2 regions of the Vibrio owensii genome follow, and region 2 is predicted to be linked to the other one. Evidence: riboswitches for the same ligand, from Rfam matches in the RefSeq annotation. Region 2 holds a riboswitch; the other holds the start of a gene.
The links. Region 2 has a riboswitch for cyclic di-GMP ahead of A9237_RS03180 (TfoX/Sxy family DNA transformation protein). Riboswitches for the same ligand answer to the same signal wherever they lie in the genome.

Region 1 (8,756 bases), on a different replicon from region 2:
ATGACAGGCATTAAAAAAGCCCGAGTCAGACTCGAGCTTTCAAATACATTCAGCGTGGTCAGCTTACACGTAGTACGCTTCAACTTCGCCTTTAAGTTTGATTAGCATTGGGTTACCGAAACGGTCTTTTGCTTTAGGAGAAGCAATTTTTACCCAACCTTCGCTGATGCAGTATTCTTCTACGTCAGTACGCTCTTGGCCGTTGATACGAATACCGATTTGGTGCTCGAAGCATTCTTTGATGAAGAATGGGCTACGTGGGTTACCCGCTAGGCGATCTGGTAGAGCTGGTTTAGCTGTATCTGTCATGTTTGTGACCTTGAAGTCATTAAAAAAAGTGCGCCATTGTAGTCAGTGCAAGGCGAGTGTTCAAGGATTCTCATCGCGTTTAATGACATCCTTCCTTAGGCAACACGGTGTATGTTTTCGATCAAGTAGTCAATAAGCAAACGAACTCGATTGGGTAAGTACTGCCTTGAAGAATAATAGACCCAAATGATGGCAGGCTCTCCCCAATAAGGCTTTAAGATAGGGACGATGGTCTGCTGGCGCAATTCTTCTTTAAATAACCAACTGCCTAACATGGTGATCCCCGCTCCCGCCAGCGCGGCTTGTTTTGCTGCGGCGAAGTTATTCATGATCAGCTTACCACTGGGCTCATAGAGCTTTGCGTTGCCCCCTTCGTTGATTCGCCAGTAGTGGAAACGTCCAGTTGTGAGTGAGCGAATAGGTAAACACTTATGGTGGCTTAACGCCTCTATGCTCTTTGGCTCTCCGTACTTTTGCAAATAATCTGGAGAGGCATAGATACCGACATCTTGGGTAAGCAAAGGACGAGCAATCAAGCGTGAATCTTGGTTTATGGCTGTGCCGATACCGAGGTCAAAACCATGCTCAACCAAATCAACATTCCTATCATCAAAATGCAGCTCACAGGTCACGTCTGGGTAGATTTCCATGAATTCGATTACCAGCGGCAAGATATGCTCTCGCCCTATTGAGCTTGCGGGTAGATTCACTTTTACCGTTCCGCCGGAACTTTGCTCAGTATCGGAAAGCTGTGTAATGGTGCTTTGAATCGCCTCCAAAGAAGGGGTTAACTCATCGAAAAGTTGTTGGCCTGTTTGCGTCAAACTCAATGAGTGAGATGAGCGAAAAAACAGTTTCACTTGCCACTCTTCTTCGAGCTTGGTGATCGCTTTACTGACCGCTGGTGCGGAGATCCCTAGTGCCCGAGCTGCTTTGGCAAAGCTGCCGTTTTTCGCAACTTGAATGAAGATAGGAAGTTGGGATGGAAGTGATTTCATTAACTTTTACTCATCTTAAAAGTAACCATTTGTAATCTACAGGTTAATGAAATTTTGTTCAATACTATCCCCATTGAAGCAAAACGCAGCAGCAACGGGGTCATCATGAACTTACCAGCATTACACCAAAGCATTGTCGATAATCACTATGAGCAGTTTGTTGGATTGATTGAACAGGGTGCAGACGTAAACCAACTCGATCCTGTGATGGGAAACGCACCACTGCATATTGCTGCTCAACAAAGCTCAACGCAGTGGGTAAGCAAGTTGTTGGAATCGGGCGCGTTTATCAATCTTCAAACACCAAAGCATGGTGTGACACCTTTGATGGTGGCGGTTTGGCATCGTAAACCAGACATAGTGAAAGTGCTGCTCGCTCAACCAGATGTGAACACCGAGATTGTCTCTACCTTCGGAGCAAAAGCTGCACAACTCGTCGACTTTGGCGCGAGCCGAGGTGATGTTTTTGGTCAGCACCAAGCCAAAGACATGGAGGACATATTCGCCGACTACCAACAAAAATTCGCAGCTAAACAAGCCCAATTGGCTGCTTATCAAGTTGTGACAGACGTGCAATCTAGCGATGAGCAAATGGCAGCGGCGCTTGACGCTTTGCAGGACTGGTCGACACTCAATGTAGCATCACCAGTCAATGCATCGGGGAATGACGAACATACGGCAGTAATGGTTGCCGCACGTGATGGCCATACCCAGAGCTTACGTATATTGATGGAAAAAGGGGGTGACCAAACCATTCCCGATCATTACATGAAGGCGATCCCACTGCATAAAGCCGCCTACAACGGTCGTGCTGATGTGGTTCGAGTGTTGGCTAACTACGCTGGATTCCATGAAACGTTAAACGCACAGGGGCCAAATAACGGCTACACCCCTTTGCATGACGCGGTTTGGCACGGACACACCGATGCAGCGAAAGCCCTTATTGAAGCTGGAGCAGAGTTGGCATTAAAAGGCTTTGACGGCAAAACACCACTCGAGCTCGCGAAAGAATACCACTACGCCGAGATTGTTGAATTATTGGAGAACAAATAATGAATGTACTTGTTGTTTATTGGCACCCAGAACCGAAGAGCTTTAACGGCGCAATGTTCCAAACGGCAATTGAAGTGTTAGAAGGCGCAGGGCATAAGGTCAAAACATCGGACTTACATGCGATGAACTTTGATCCTGTTTCGGGTCGCCATAACTTCACGACGACCAACGATCCGGAGTTCTTCAAGCAACAGTTAGAAGAGATGTACGCGACCGATAATGATGGCTTCGCCCCCGAGATTGAGGCTGAAATTCAAAAGCTCGAATGGTGTGATCTGGTGATCTTCCAATTCCCACTTTGGTGGTTTGGGATGCCAGCGATGCTCAAAGGTTGGGTGGATCGTGTGTTTGCAATGGGGCGCACCTATGGCTCCGGTCGCTTCTATGAAAATGGCGTTTACAAAGGCAAAAAAGCCATGGTCAGTGTCACCATGGGGGGCCCAGAAGAGCTGTATGTTAAAGACGGGTGGAATGGTGATTTAGATGCGATTCTTCGTCCAGTTCATCGCGGTGTGTTTGAGTTCAATGGCTTCTCTGTGCTTGAGCCGCATAAGGTATTTGGCCCAGCAAGAAAAACGGAAGACGAACGCAAAGCTGAGTTAGAAAATTATGCGCAGCGACTGACGTCTATCTTTGAAGAACCTTCGATTAAAATTGGTCAGTACTAATTCCTTCTGCACACGGAAGTCGGCTTTTTCAACTTAGTTTGGAGTCCACTATGAACTCAGAAAAAACACATCAAACCCTGGTCATGTGGGGTGCGAATAAGAACCAAATCTCCAAGATTTTACCAAGCGATATGGACGAACAAGAAGCGCTGCAACGTGAGCAGCATATCTTGGCAATTGAAGAGTGTTTGCAGCTACTTTTTCGTCAACCAGAAGCGCGCAAAACCTTTATGAACAGCGCAAGCAAAAGCGTGTTCTTTGAAGGCAGAAAGCCATTAGAAGTGATCGCATCTGGCAGTCTTGACGATTTAGCAGAAGCACACCGAATCATTCGCAGTATGTTGTGTATCTAAGAAGAGAAAGGGTGACATGAAAGTCACCCTTTGTTGTTATTGAGGTAGTTTGAGTTTTAGTGCTCTGCTATAGAAGGGCTAGATTACTCAGGACAAGTCGCTAACTTCTCTTTTGTTCTTGGTGTCACTGTTACATTTCCATATTTGTCTGTTGGGCAGTATGGAACAAACACTTGAGCCATAAATTGGCTGCCTTCAAAATCTTGCAGCATTTTGCTTTCAAGCTTGTAGAAAGAAGTGACAATCCAGTTACCGCTACCGCGTACTTCTCGTAGAATCAGGTCACTTTTATCTTTGCCGTCATAGATGATCGACCAACCCAGTTTTGCATCGCGCTTCATTGAACCGCGCGTCAGTTCAATACCAGCTTGGTTTTCGATGCTCTCAACGCTGAGTATTGGAAGTGCTTCGTTGAGTGCTCTTTTCTCGTTTCTGCCTTGTACTTTTAAAACGGGGGCTTTCGCTCCGCCAGCGTCACGAGTATTTGAAACGGTTAAGGTCGATTCCATGTTGTTATCGCCTTTTAAAACCAAGCCGCCATCAGATTCGACATCCCAGCCCACACGAGCACCTGCAGCGTTGTTTGCGTCGTGGATGGAGTCAAAATTTTTGCCTTGAAGTGCGAAGGCATTTGTCGATAGGAAGAGTGATGAAATGACGATTGTAGTGATTGAATTTTTCATTTTTCGGATTCCAAGTTCCGCAACCCGGCTGTCTTAATTCCTTTTTATCTTGAACAGATAAGACCCGTGGCTTTCCGTCCTCACCTCACGATGAGTTTGGCAATGAAGTTATTGATATGTGTGTCATATCGCATCTACTACTTTAGGATTAATTAATGTATGCGCAATGAAATGGACTGAAATATCGCTTTTATGGAGTATGCATACTGTTTGTTTTGGGTGCTTGCTCACGCTATGTATGGGTATTTTAAATGTTAAAAATCAATGTGATATAACTATTAATAAAAATGTTAAAATTATACTGACGAAGAAGTTTTAACGTGTTTTTGAGCTTAAACTTGCTCTCGCTCTGACACCATTTCAGGCAGTTAGCAATAAAGTACAAATCTTCAGGCAACAATCTTCAATCCTCCTTCTCCATGCGTTGCTAATCTTATTACCAAGCAATCGAGGTGACTCGAAACACACACAAATCGCGTTTTGTTGCTGAGGTCAGCAGCAAGAGAATTGGAGAAGAATCATGTCAAATAGCAACTTTGCAGCAATCAAACAAATCGGTTACGGCGCAATGGGTCTTGAGGGCTATTACGGTGAGAGTGATGACGCAGTGGCGGTGCAAACTCTGGTTCATGCTATTGAACAAGGCATGATGATCGACACAGCTGACGCTTACGGTGCAGGGCACAACGAAGATTTGATCAAAAAAGCCATCGCGCAAACCAATCAAAAAGCGTTTATTGCGACTAAATTTGGCATCGTGTTTGAAGAAGACCAAGTAGGTAGCACGCTAGATACTGGCTGGGGATTCCCTTTAACCATCAATGGCACTAAAGAGTATGTTGCTCGTGCGATTGATAACAGTCTAGAGCGTTTGGGTGTGGAACAAATCGACCTACTTTATGCACACTACCTAGATCCACAAATTCCGCTTGAAGAAACGGTCGCTGCAATGGCAGATGCAGTGAAAGCGGGGAAAGTAAAAGCGATTGGTCTGTCTAACGTTACAGCGGAGCAAGTGTTGCGCGCTAATGAAATCCACCCAATCTCGGCGGTGCAATACGAATACTCACTGTTCCGTCGTGAAGCGGAAACGGACATCCTACCTGCGGTAAACCAAATCGGTGCAGCACTGGTTTGTTGGTCGCCACTTGGTGCTGGTTTTCTGACTGGTCAGGTTAAAGAGTTGGACGAAAATGATTTTCGCAACAACAACCCAAAAATGCAGGGCGAAAACTTCACAAGCAATTTAGCGCGCTTAGAAGAGATCAAGAATATTGCTGCTGAGTATGACATCACTCCAGCACAACTTGCTTTGGCATGGTTGGTCGCGCAAGGCGATAACATCATCCCAATTCCGGGTAGTCGTAAAACCTCTCGCATTGATGAAAACTTGGGTGCTCTAAACGTCACTTTGAGCCAAGAAACCCTTGCGAAGCTTGATGAAATTGCTCCGATTGGCGCTTTCAAAGGCGCGACACTGGTTTAAGTCTTTTACTGTGTCCCGCATTTATCCCATCACTTGTTGAACGAGTGATGGGCTTTTTGATTCCTAAAGAATGGTGTCGTTAAAACAAAAAAAGATACCGCCTATCAAGACGGTATCAAATGTTATGAATTTGGATGGTTAACGCCAATTAATCAGACGGTTACGAACAGCTATCAATCAACGTCCAGCCTGAGTATGAGTCAGCCGGGGTCAGTGTCGAGTCTGTCCAACGGTCGGCTTCATACAAGCTGCCTTGGTAGGTCACTTGTTCGCCCGGTTGGTACTGTCTTTGTTCGAACTCTGGGATGTCGGCACAAATGCCATCACCGCCACCGCTGTTATCACCAACGACTTTCAATGAAGTTGAATCTGAGGCATTTAGCTCGCCATCAGAAACCTGCAATGAAATCGTGAAGGTGAGGTCTGGGTCTGTGACCGGAGCCGTTACCACTAACGTGTCGCTATTGGTGTCGCCGACAACTGTCAGGTCAGAAGGGACACTCCATTTATAGCTAATCACATCGCCATCTGGATCAGAAGCGTTAGCGGTGATGGTTACGCTTTCGCCACTGTTTACCTGATAGTTCGGAGACAGTGAAACGCTTGGTGGATTATTGTCGACTGGTGGCTTATCGCCGCCGTCACCGCCCCAAATTGAGCCGTCACAATCGTTGCCAACCAAACACGTTGGATTTTGCGCGTAAGCGTCGACTTTGTTGTCTAGCCAGCCGTTGTCCGTGCCGTTTGAGCCCATGGTAACGACCGCCGTAGTTGAGCCACCACCCCATAACAAGGCAAACACGTTGCTCTTCGGTAGATCTTGCATCGCGACATGAGACCAGTCGTAGCCCGCGTCTTTTTCTAGCAATTCTCGAACGTTACTCGCACCGTTGTACGTGGTTGGATTGAGCTGTTTGTCGAGTAGGCCAGTACGTACGTTGTTGATGTCCGTTCCGATGCGTGCATCACCCATAAAGTAAGAACCGCCAGACGCTTCATGTTCAACGTTGATCAATGTATTGCCTTCATCATGAGTCGGCATGTGGCCACCTGGGATTTGCCAAATCATGGCCGGAGACTCAACGCCATCACTGATGGTTTTTACATACGATAGGTAACGTGTCCAGCTGGTGGCGTTGTACGCGTAGTTCGCGATCGCTTCTGAGCCGAAACCGTCGCGCTCATATTTGTCGAACACAATGTAATCTGGTTGGTAAGTGCCAGTGTAAACATCCAGCGAGTTGACGAAGTTCGCCACTTCTTGGCCTTTGTCAGCTGATTGGTCGTCGGTCTGGTGAATCCAGTTGGCAGAGCCTACCGCCCACAAGTTGATTTGCCAGCCGTAAGTTACGTCTTCTGCCAACCCATTCATGATGAAGTTGAGTGACGCAATGTAGCCTTTTAGTGTGTTCTCGAATTGAGGAACGGCCACTGGTGGTTGATAACCGTAAGTCGTCTTCATGTAATCCAACGCACGAGCGAGTTGGTCATTCACATTGACCGCGCCCGCTTGGTTTAGGTCGTCTACATGGCTTGGGTTTTTCTGTAGTTCACCTAAGAAGTCAGGGTTAAGCACAAACGACATTGGCGAGCTGCCATCACCAGCTGCGTACTCTTGCGCCGCAATGGCTTGAGTAATGAAGGTCGCGTAATGTTTGTAGAGCAATTCATCATCGACTAAGTCTGTCCAGCTTGCACCGCCACTAGCGTTTGCAGTGTAAACCACCATGACTGGCAGTACGTGATGGCCTGAAAGCTCTGAAGCGCTTTGTGCATTCGCGTAGGTTCTATGCAGCGGAAGCTCGTCTTTCGGCAGGATTACCCCCGGATCACCAGAACCACTCAAGCCAGCATACTTGAATATGGCGTTGACCTTGGTTGCGCCGATTTCATTGGTGGTCTGTTCGCTGTCGTTCGTCACCGTGCCGTTTGCTACGTAATCTGGGAAGCCTTTGACTGCAAGGCTCATCGCTTCGCGGAATGGCAGCGTCAGCAACAACGGAGCATCGCTTTGCGTGACAGAGACAGAATCATCCCCGTCATAGGCATAACGTGTGTCTCCAGCAAACACCGAATCGATTTGGATATCGTACTCACCCGGTTTAACGTCGTCAGGTAAGGTGAATGGCGAGCTACTAATCTCGTAGCTGTAGCGGCTAGATCCATCTTTCGCGACAAGGTTGAGCACAATTGGCATCGCTTCTTGAGGTAAGTTGACAATACTCGCTTGAACGGTAGTGAAGTCGTCACTCGCGATCGGCGTTTCAACGATGTTAGTGCTGATTTCTGTCGCCGTGTCTTTGTTGACCATTACATCGAGGTTGTCGCTCGGTTGGTAAAGCACGTTGTTCACCGTAATAGGTGAGTAGGAGAGATCGTATTTGTGGTTATCAAGCAGCTTGCTGATGTCGATCTCGCCGCCAAATGGCACCACTAGGCTGCGTTCAACGTCTTGCGTGCCTGCCGCTTTCACGGTGGCATCTGTGGTTAGGCTTGCCGTAATGCCATCCAGTGCAGGCATGGTGAGCGAGATGGTAGCGTAGTAGATAAACGCATCGTACTGCACGGAGACACTAGGCTGTGTTGCATCGCTATCGACAGTCACGGTTGAGGTTGGCGAGGAGGCGTGGGCAATCCCCATTTCGCTCGTTACATCTTGCGCGGTGACTTGATACTCGCCATCTTGGAGGTGCTCCAGAACAAAGCTGCTTCCCCACGGTACAGACACGGTCTCACTGTAGTTCTCACCCTCAACCAAAATCGATGCTGCGGCTAGGCTGGCATGTGGTGCACTTGGTGCCTGTAAGGTGATCTTGCCTTGAAGCGCAGGATCATTCTTGATGATCACCTTCTCGACATGCACGTCGTTTCCATCGATGTAATCACCATTGCTGGCATTAAGACCAAAGAAGATTTGAGCTGTTTGGCCATCGTTTAGAATTTGTGACGTGCTGTCATGAGTAAAGACAAACGTATTGGGAGCAGGGCTGCTGACATTAAAAGGTGCGCCCCATGAGCTATTCACCGTCGCGTCTTTGTCTGAGGTAACCCAAATCTCTGCGTCCGCCAAGTCTAATTGCTGACCTGAGATATTCTTCAAATCGACCTGCGCTTGTGAGTACCACTGGTCAACCTGTGGCACGGTTATCGTGGCAGAGACTGATTCGCTTTGAACGGCCGTTATGATGTTTTCTTGTGTTGCGCCG
Region 2 (8,756 bases):
ATGGCTGGTGTTTTGGGAATGATTCTTGCTGGCGGTGAAGGCTCTCGCTTGAGACCTTTAACGGAATCCCGCAGTAAACCTTCGGTCCCTTTCGGCGGAAGTTACCGACTTATTGATTTCGCTCTGAATAACTTTGTAAATGCGGACTTAATGCGTATTTACGTCCTTACTCAATTCAAATCTCAATCTCTATTCCATCACTTGAAAAAGGGTTGGAACATCAATGGCATTACAGACCGTTTTATCGACCCAATTCCTGCGCAAATGCGTACGGGTAAGCGTTGGTATGAAGGTACTGCCGATGCTATCTACCAAAATTTACGTTTTATGGAATTGGCGGAACCGGATCAAGTATGTATCTTTGGTTCAGACCATATCTATAAAATGGACATTAAACAGATGCTTGCTTTCCACCAAGAAAAAGAAGCATCTTTGACTGTTTCGGCACTGCGCATGCCGCTATCGGAAGCCTCTCAATTTGGTGTTATCGAAGTGGACAGTGAAGGTCGAATGATTGGCTTTGAAGAAAAGCCTGCAAATCCAAAATCGATTCCTGGTGACCCAGAGCATGCGCTTGTCTCTATGGGCAACTACATCTTTGAAGCTCAAACGCTGTTCTCAGAATTGATTGAAGACGCTGATAATGAAGCCTCTACCCACGACTTTGGTAAAGACATCATTCCTAAGATGTTCCCTCGTGGTGATGTGTTTGTCTATGACTTCAGCATGAACCGTATTACAGGTGAGAAAGAAGAAGTTTACTGGCGTGATGTAGGTACAATCGATGCGTACTGGCAAGCACATATGGATCTGCTTGAGAAAGACGCACCATTCTCTCTCTACAACCGCAAATGGCCACTGCATACTTACTACCCACCATTGCCACCTGCAACCTTTACTGACTCTGTAAATGGTCGAGTTCAGATCATCGACAGCCTAGTATGTAACGGCAGCTACGTGCGCGGTTCTCGTATTGAAAAATCAGTACTTGGTTTCCGCAGTAACATTGCTTCAGCGTGTGACATCAGCCAGTGTATTTTGCTCGGTGATGTGAAGGTCGGGGAAGGTTGTGTGCTTCGTCGCGTGATTGTAGATAAAGACGCAGATATTGCGCCGGGTACGCAAATTGGTGTAAATCTACAAGAAGATAAAAAACACTATCATGTGTCAGATGATGGCATTGTCGTAATTCCAAAAGGAGCACGTGTTGGCTACTAACAATTTGTCTGTTCTGTTTGTAGCGTCTGAAGTCGAAGGACTGATCAAAAGTGGTGGCTTGGCTGATGTAGCCAAGGCACTGCCGGAAGCCCTTCAAAACCTTCAGCAAGATGTACGAATTTCTATTCCTGCCTACACTGGTATTGAACAGTTGTCTGAAGCGGAAACGGTTCTGGAAACAGAGCTAACAAGTTGGCCTCATACTGCTTACCGTGTCCTTAAGTTAACGCTTGGGGATAATCCGGTTTATTTGATTGATTGCCCTCCTTATTTCAATCGTCCGTCTATGTACGCGGAAAACAACCAAGCCTACACGGATAACGGCGAGCGTTTCGCGTTTTTCAGTGCGGCTTGCTTAGACATGCTGCCAAAGCTTGGCTTCCAGCCCGATATTGTTCATGCCAATGACTGGCACACAGGCTTAGTTCCCTTCCTGCTAAAACATCGTTACGGCCACGACGCTTTCTTTGCTAACACTCGCAGTGTTATTTCAATCCATAATGCGGTGTTTAAAGGCGTGTTTAGCTATGACGATGTTCAATGTCTGCCAGAATTCCATAGCCGAAAGGTGCCAGATGCTGCAGTAAGTGCAACGCACATTACTATGCTGAAAGCAGGGGTAATGAACGCAGATAAAATCAATGCTGTTAGCCCGACTTATGCCGAAGAGCTGAAAACTGAGCTTGGAAGCCACGGTATGGCGTGGGAGTTTCAGCAACGTGCTAATGATTTGGTAGGCATCCTTAATGGATGTGATTACAGTGCGTGGAATCCAGAAACCGATTCAAACTTGCCGCTTAACTATAAAGCCAATCGTCAAAGTATGGTTCGTGGTAAGAACGCATGTAAAAAAGCAATGCAAGAAAAGCTGGGACTTGAAGCATCAGATTGCGCCATGTTTGGTATGGTGTGCCGCCTAACACAGCAAAAAGGTGTGCACTATCTATTGCCTGCGTTGGCAGACTTTCTAAAACACGATGTTCAACTAGTTGTGGTTGGCACGGGCGATCCTATTCTCGCGGCGCAGTTACGAGATGTAGCGGCGCAATTTGCGGATAAGTTTGTCTTCGTTGAAGCGTACGATAACGAATTAGCACACTTGGTTGAGGCGGGATCGGATTTCTTCCTGATGCCTTCTGAATTCGAACCTTGTGGTTTGAACCAAATCTACAGCATGGCTTACGGTACTTTGCCAATCGTTCGTGGAGTCGGTGGCTTGAAAGACAGCGTGAATGACTACGATGTGAATCCAGCCGATGCTACGGGATTCGTTTTCTATGAACCAACGCCGCAAGGTCTATTACTGACAATGTTGAGAGCACTTCTGCTTTACGCACAAAATGTGACAGAAGTGAGACGTGTACAACTTCATGCTATGCAAAAAGACTTTTGTTGGCGAAAAGCGGCAGAAGAGTATTTGCAACTGTATAGAGCTGCGTTAAATTGACGCAAAATCTTTAAAAAGTGTAACGAAAGGCACCGAATGAGGTGCCTTTATTATCTTACCCTTATGGAGTGTGGTAGCATTTATCCATTCCCTTTCACAAAAAGTGTTTTTCGTACTGATACATGACTCAGCCACTTCTTTTCCACAAAACCTATTTGCACCCTACCAGTAATGAGTGGGTTGTTTTCGTACATGGTGCTGGTGGGAGTTCTTCGATCTGGTTTAAGCAAATCAAAGCGTATAAGCAGCATTTCAATTTGTTGCTCATCGATCTTCGAGGTCACGGAAAGTCCAATCAACTGTTGAAAGAGCTGATTACTAGTCGCTATACCTTTACCGCCGTAACTCAGGATATCTTAAAAGTGTTGGATCACCTTAAGATCCAATCAGCACACTTTGTTGGTATGTCCTTGGGTACTATTATTGTGCGTAACTTGGCAGAACTGGCTTCAGACCGTGTTCGCTCAATGGTGCTGGGTGGCGCAGTCACTCGTTTAAATACTCGCTCACAGATACTGGTGAAATTGGGGAACCTTGGTAAACACATTCTTCCTTACATGTGGTTGTACAAGTTGTTTGCTTATATCGTTATGCCGCAGAAGAACCAGCGTGAATCAAGGCACTTGTTTATTCGCGAAGCCAAGAAGCTATGCCAAAAAGAATTTAAGCGTTGGTTTACTTTGGCTGCAGATGTGAACCCATTGATGAGATATTTCAAAGATCGTGAACTACCGATTCCGACGCTGTATTTGATGGGGGACCGAGACTACATGTTCATCAAGCCAGTGAAAGAAATGGTCGCGGTGCATAAGTTGAGCGTACTGAGAGAAATACCAGATTGTGGCCATGTGTGTAATGTAGAAAGGCCCGATGACTTTAACCAACATTCCATCGAGTTCATTAAGCAGCAGAGTCTAGCGGCTTAACGCATTTATTGAAGATTTCAAAAGAGTAGGGGAGCCGTTATGGCTCCCCTATTTGATATCCACATTGCCAACACGCACCAAACTGGCCTTCGTTTTGTTCTGAACACTGCGGGCACTGCCAGTCTTGATAAGTCAATTCCGCTTGTTGGAGATAATCTTCAACAATGGTAGATGCTTTTAGTTTCTGCTCCGGATGTAAAAGCCAAACATACGGGTCTGTATCATCGCTAAATGGCAACTCACCTTTTAAGGCGAACATTCCCTCACCTCTTACTTCACAAGCTATCTGTTCGGTTTTGAGAAGCTCACAGACGATATGAGCTTCTGCAGGATTTTTAGCGATGTATATCTTCATTAAGCATTTCCGTTTTGAACTTGGGCTGGACGAACTTTATTCATAACCCATTTTGCGATGATTGGGAACAAGCCGAGCAGAGCAAACGACGCTAATACGGTTGGTGACACAATTCCTGAAAGACTGTCGATAGTGGCGAGCTGTGTACCTGCATTTAGGTAGACGGCAGTACCTGGCAACATACCGATTTGGCTGGTTAGGTAGAATCGTGCGACTGACATTGGTGTTAGCCCCATCAGCAAGTTGATCAAGAAAAACGGAAATACCGGAATTAAACGTAGAGAGAAAAGGTAAAAAGCGCCGTCTTTTTCTACACCTTGGTTAATGGCATTTAACTTATTACCGAACTTGCTTTGTACCCATTCACGCAACAGGTAACGGCTGCTTAAAAACGCAATGGTTGCACCGATTGTGCTGGCAAAAGACACTAAAAGTAAACTCGTCCAAAAACCAAACAAGGCGGCACCCAAAAGCGTTACAACCGCAGCTCCAGGAATAGAAAAGGCGGTGATAGCAATATAAGCAAAGAAATAGGTAGCGGCGGCAAACACGAAGTTTTGGTCAATGAAACTGTTTAACGCTTGTTGCTGTGCTTTTGCGTTTTCTAGCGTTAAATATTGACCGAAGTTGACACCTAAAAAGATGATGGTCGCGAGTAGGATCAGTCCTAAAATCAGTTTCTTATTCATATCAATGGCTCCGTTTGGCTTCTTAAATAATAAGACAGAATGGAGTAAGAAAAAATTTCAAAAAAAAACCGCAGTGTGAAAACTGCGGTTTTTACTCAATGTCATGCTGAAATGATTGCTCTACGAGAGAGCACTCATCAACTCTTCCCGGCGAGACTGAGGTACGACGCTCCAATGTGTTCCGTTGATAGCGCCTTCAAGCGCCCACAACAATTCAAGGCTTACCGTAGAGGCATGCGTATCTTGGATTGCTTTATAAGCGTTTAGGGCACCTTCTTCTTCTAGTTGCTCGACAGAGTCAATGCCTGCTTTCTTCAGCATACGTTCAGTTGCAAGGCGTAGATTAGGAAGGTCTTTCAATCGGTTAGGTTTGGTGCTCGCTTGCTGTTTTTTCTCTTGCTTAGCAGTCTCTAGAGATTGCTTTGCAACTTCAATCAAGCGATCGGTCGAATCCCATAGATCATCAGAAATAGCGTAGTATTTCGTAACAACTGGGAAACCACGTTTCTTGTAGACGTACGGTTTTAATCCTTGAGTCTCGAAGTCAGATGAAGTTTGTTGGTCAGCTCGTATATGAAGTTGATTGTTCACAACTAGTGCAAACATCGTTTCATCGGCGAAGAGCCCAAAGCCGCCAAACATTGAGCGCGACTTGATATTACCAAGTGCCTCAAACAGCTTCATTGAGTCTTTGAGTATCGGTTTATCCATGATGTGTTATCTCGGTGTAATTAATATTACGCCACCAAAAATCAGGTCCGAGAGATTAGCAAATGCATGCAGACACAATGTCATTAAAGGGTAAACTCACTTAATGCATATTTGCCATCGGTAACCCCGCTACCTTCCATCTAATAAGATGGTTCAGGCCGGAGGCTTTGCGTCCCACCCTTTCGAATGGTTTGCCCTGTGCGTGACTCTTTGAGAATACTTCGTATATTGAATTAACATCACGTTTCAAATATAAAAGTGTGATCTTGGTTCAGTTAATAGCGTTAAATTGATGTGTTTTGTTTCATATTGCTGAGCATCTACTTGTCATACAAAAGCTTGATGTAGGAAATGGACTACACCTTAATTAAAACAGCAACTTATCGAAGTTTAAGGTTGTATTCTTGAACTGAAATATTAAGGGAAAGTTATTTTTAGGCATTAAAAAAGCGCCCATAAGAGCGCTTTGTAAAATGAGTTCGCAGATGAGGTTAGTTTAGTTTCTTAACCGTGTTGCGAACAACGATCTCTGGTTGCATCTCGAACACACGTTTCTCGTGTTCTTTGTCTTTGATGCGCTCCAAAAGGATCTCAAATGCGTTTTTACCCACACGACGTTTTGGTTGGTGGATAGTCGTTAGCGGTGGAGAAAAGTATTCTGCAAGCTCAATGTTGTCGTAACCGATCACGGATACATCATCCGGTACTTTGATACCGTTTTGCTGCAAGCGGCTCATTAAGCCTAGCGCCATTGTGTCGTTAAAGCAGAAGACAGCCGTTGGGCGTTTTTCCATTGCAGTGATGTTATCTGCCGCCAGTACAGCAGTATCACACTCAAAGTTACCTTCAAGAACCCAATCTTCGTTAACCGTTAGGTTTGCTTCCGCCATCGCTCGGCGGTAACCAGCGATACGCTCTTGGCACGCCGCTTTTTCAAAATGACCGCTCAAACATGCGATGTCAGTGTGACCGTTATCGATCAGGTATTTCGTCGCGATGTAGCCGCCTTCTTCCGAGTTATCGATGATCTTATCTGCCTGTGAGCTCTCAGGGCCCCAGTCCATCACAACTTTTGGAATGTCAGAATGGCGGTCTAGCATCTCTTTTAGCTCTTCCGTCAAGTCAGAACACATTACTAGGATGCCATCTACGCGTTTCTCAGCTAGCATGCGGATGTAGTCACGTTGCTTCTCGTAGATACCGCCCGTGTTACAAAGAATTAGAGTGTAACCTTGACGGTAACAGTAACTCTCAACACCATCGATGACTTCAGAGAAGAATAGGTTGGTTGATTGAGTAACTAACATACCGATAGTACGAGTAGAGTTGCACTTCAAGCTACGAGCAACGGCGCTTGGCGCGTAATTTAGTTCATCAACCGCTTTCATTACTTTTTCTTGGGTTGCTTCTGCAACAAAGCGAGTTTTGTTAATTACGTGCGAAACCGTTGTGGTAGAAACGCCGGCTAAGCGAGCAACGTCTTTAATAGTGGCCATAAATGATGTCCTGTATCGAGCTACTGAATACCGTGAGTGAAGACAACCATACGCTTAGGGTCTTGCACAAACCGAGCAACTGCAAGAAAGGGCATTGCTGAGATATTTGGCAGTGGTTGTTCCGAATCGGTATAAAAAGATTTGTAGCAACATTTGTTGCTGAGACTCATATTCCCTTCTTTTATAAGTGAGGAATTAGTCAGCAATCATGTTAAGAAAACACAAAAACCGCTATATTTCAGCGGTTTACATATAAATCATATTTAATCGTTTGCGCTCACATTTTAGACTGATGTGGGCAGGCTGGCAATATTTTCAGCGGTTGTTTTGTGCCCTTGAGGTCACATTTTCACGGCTAAATTGGTTGGGTTTCTTTAAGCCAGATTAAAACTAAACGAATAAAATAGGGAGCCTAAATAGCAGGCTCCCTAAAATAGGCGGCAATTATTCACCAAGAAGGTAGGTGCTGTCCAGTTTACAAAATGCAATTAATAGTTGCGCAACGCTAACATAGAAGCCAAATTCGTCGAACTGCTTACATTTAGCGGCAAACTGAGGTAGCCAAGTCAAAAGATGCTGTTGGATGAAATCGTTCTGCTTTTCGAACGCTTCTTCCATATGCTTTTCTTGCTCTAGTTCGTTAGAGCGAATAATCATATTACCCAAGAAATCCAACTCTACCGCTAGGTGGTCAGCTGGCTCTTTCAGGTTTTCATCAACTTGCACGCCAAACTCTGCCATCAGTTTTTCCATCTCTTCTGCTGGCTTGTCGTTTAGCAGACCAGATTGGCCGATGTACATAGAGGCATAAGGCAGCGCACCGTGCTTTTCTGTCTTAAGGAAAAGCTCACAAAAGTCTGCAGCCAACTCAAGTTGCGCGTCTTCACGATCTTGTAGGCGGTTAAGTGCATCAACAAGGGTATCCACAGCTGGTTTTAATGACTCATTTTCACCAAGGCCAGCCAAAAAGCTTCGAATTTCAACACTGTGGTAGCTTTCTAGTTCTTTCTCTGTCAGTTCTTTTGCGAACAGGCTAGAAAACCACCAATAGATTTCTGCGCGTTTCTCGTTAAAAGCTTTCACTTCTTGCATTTTTTTGCTCCTAAATGGTTATCCCCTAAGTGTAAACAATTAAGATGAATAGCAGTAACTATAATTGTTATCCATTATGGGAAAATATGCGCGTTTATGAATGGCTGTAAATAAGCTTGCTTTGAATCAATAAAAACGCAAAATCTTGCTTTTTAATGTATCTATGACTAGAAATGTTACTAGTTATGAATAGAATACGTCTTGGAAAATAAAAAAGACAGAAAGTGGTGTAAATGAGCTATCACGTATTAGTCGTAGAAGATGATGTAGTAACTCGTAGTAAGCTTGCGGGCTATTTCCAAAATGAAGGCTACAAAGTTAGTGAAGCAGAGAGCGGGGCAGAAATGCGCGAAGTGCTTCAAAGTGGCGATGTAGACCTGATCATGTTGGATATTAATTTGCCTGGCGAAGATGGCCTTATGCTTACGCGTGAATTACGCAGCCAATCAGATATCGGCATCATATTAGTGACAGGACGCACGGATAGCATTGACAAAATCGTTGGCCTAGAAATGGGCGCAGACGATTATGTGACAAAGCCTTTTGAACTAAGGGAATTATTGGTTCGCGTTAAGAACTTGCTGTGGCGCATTTCGGCGGCACGTAGCGGTTCGCAAAAAACAGCGAACGACACTAATGAAGAACACATTGTGCGCTTCGGTGAGTGGACGTTTGATATTCAACGTCGTGCTCTGAGCCGTAACGGTGAGCCAGTGAAACTAACCAAAGCGGAATATGAGCTATTGGTGGCACTGTCTTCGTACCCGAATCAGGTACTAAGCCGCGAGCGTATTTTGAATATGATCAGCCACCGAGTGGATG

Region 1: linked by a shared signal. The riboswitch ahead of A9237_RS25615 (hypothetical protein) and the one ahead of A9237_RS03180 (TfoX/Sxy family DNA transformation protein) in region 2 are both predicted to bind cyclic di-GMP.

The regions. Positions count from the first base shown of each region.
Region 1 covers NZ_CP019960.1:2,045,707-2,054,462, reverse strand. Annotated here, with positions in the region: gene A9237_RS25640 (DUF3297 family protein) at 64-309, opposite strand; gene A9237_RS25635 (LysR family transcriptional regulator) at 405-1,307, opposite strand; gene A9237_RS25630 (ankyrin repeat domain-containing protein) at 1,413-2,360, shown strand; gene A9237_RS25625 (NAD(P)H-dependent oxidoreductase) at 2,360-3,028, shown strand; gene A9237_RS25620 (hypothetical protein) at 3,079-3,381, shown strand; gene A9237_RS25615 (hypothetical protein) at 3,465-4,064, opposite strand; cyclic di-GMP riboswitch class I at 4,080-4,175, opposite strand; gene A9237_RS25610 (aldo/keto reductase) at 4,585-5,550, shown strand; gene A9237_RS25605 (PKD domain-containing protein) at 5,711-8,756, opposite strand, start outside.
Region 2 covers NZ_CP019959.1:729,952-738,707, reverse strand. Annotated here, with positions in the region: gene glgC (glucose-1-phosphate adenylyltransferase) at 1-1,218, shown strand; gene glgA (glycogen synthase GlgA) at 1,208-2,665, shown strand; gene A9237_RS03195 (alpha/beta fold hydrolase) at 2,788-3,591, shown strand; gene A9237_RS03190 (putative signal transducing protein) at 3,629-3,946, opposite strand; gene A9237_RS03185 (TVP38/TMEM64 family protein) at 3,946-4,635, opposite strand; gene A9237_RS03180 (TfoX/Sxy family DNA transformation protein) at 4,756-5,346, opposite strand; cyclic di-GMP riboswitch class I at 5,463-5,552, opposite strand; gene purR (HTH-type transcriptional repressor PurR) at 5,838-6,842, opposite strand; gene torD (molecular chaperone TorD) at 7,287-7,934, opposite strand; gene torR (two-component system response regulator TorR) at 8,168-8,756, shown strand, end outside.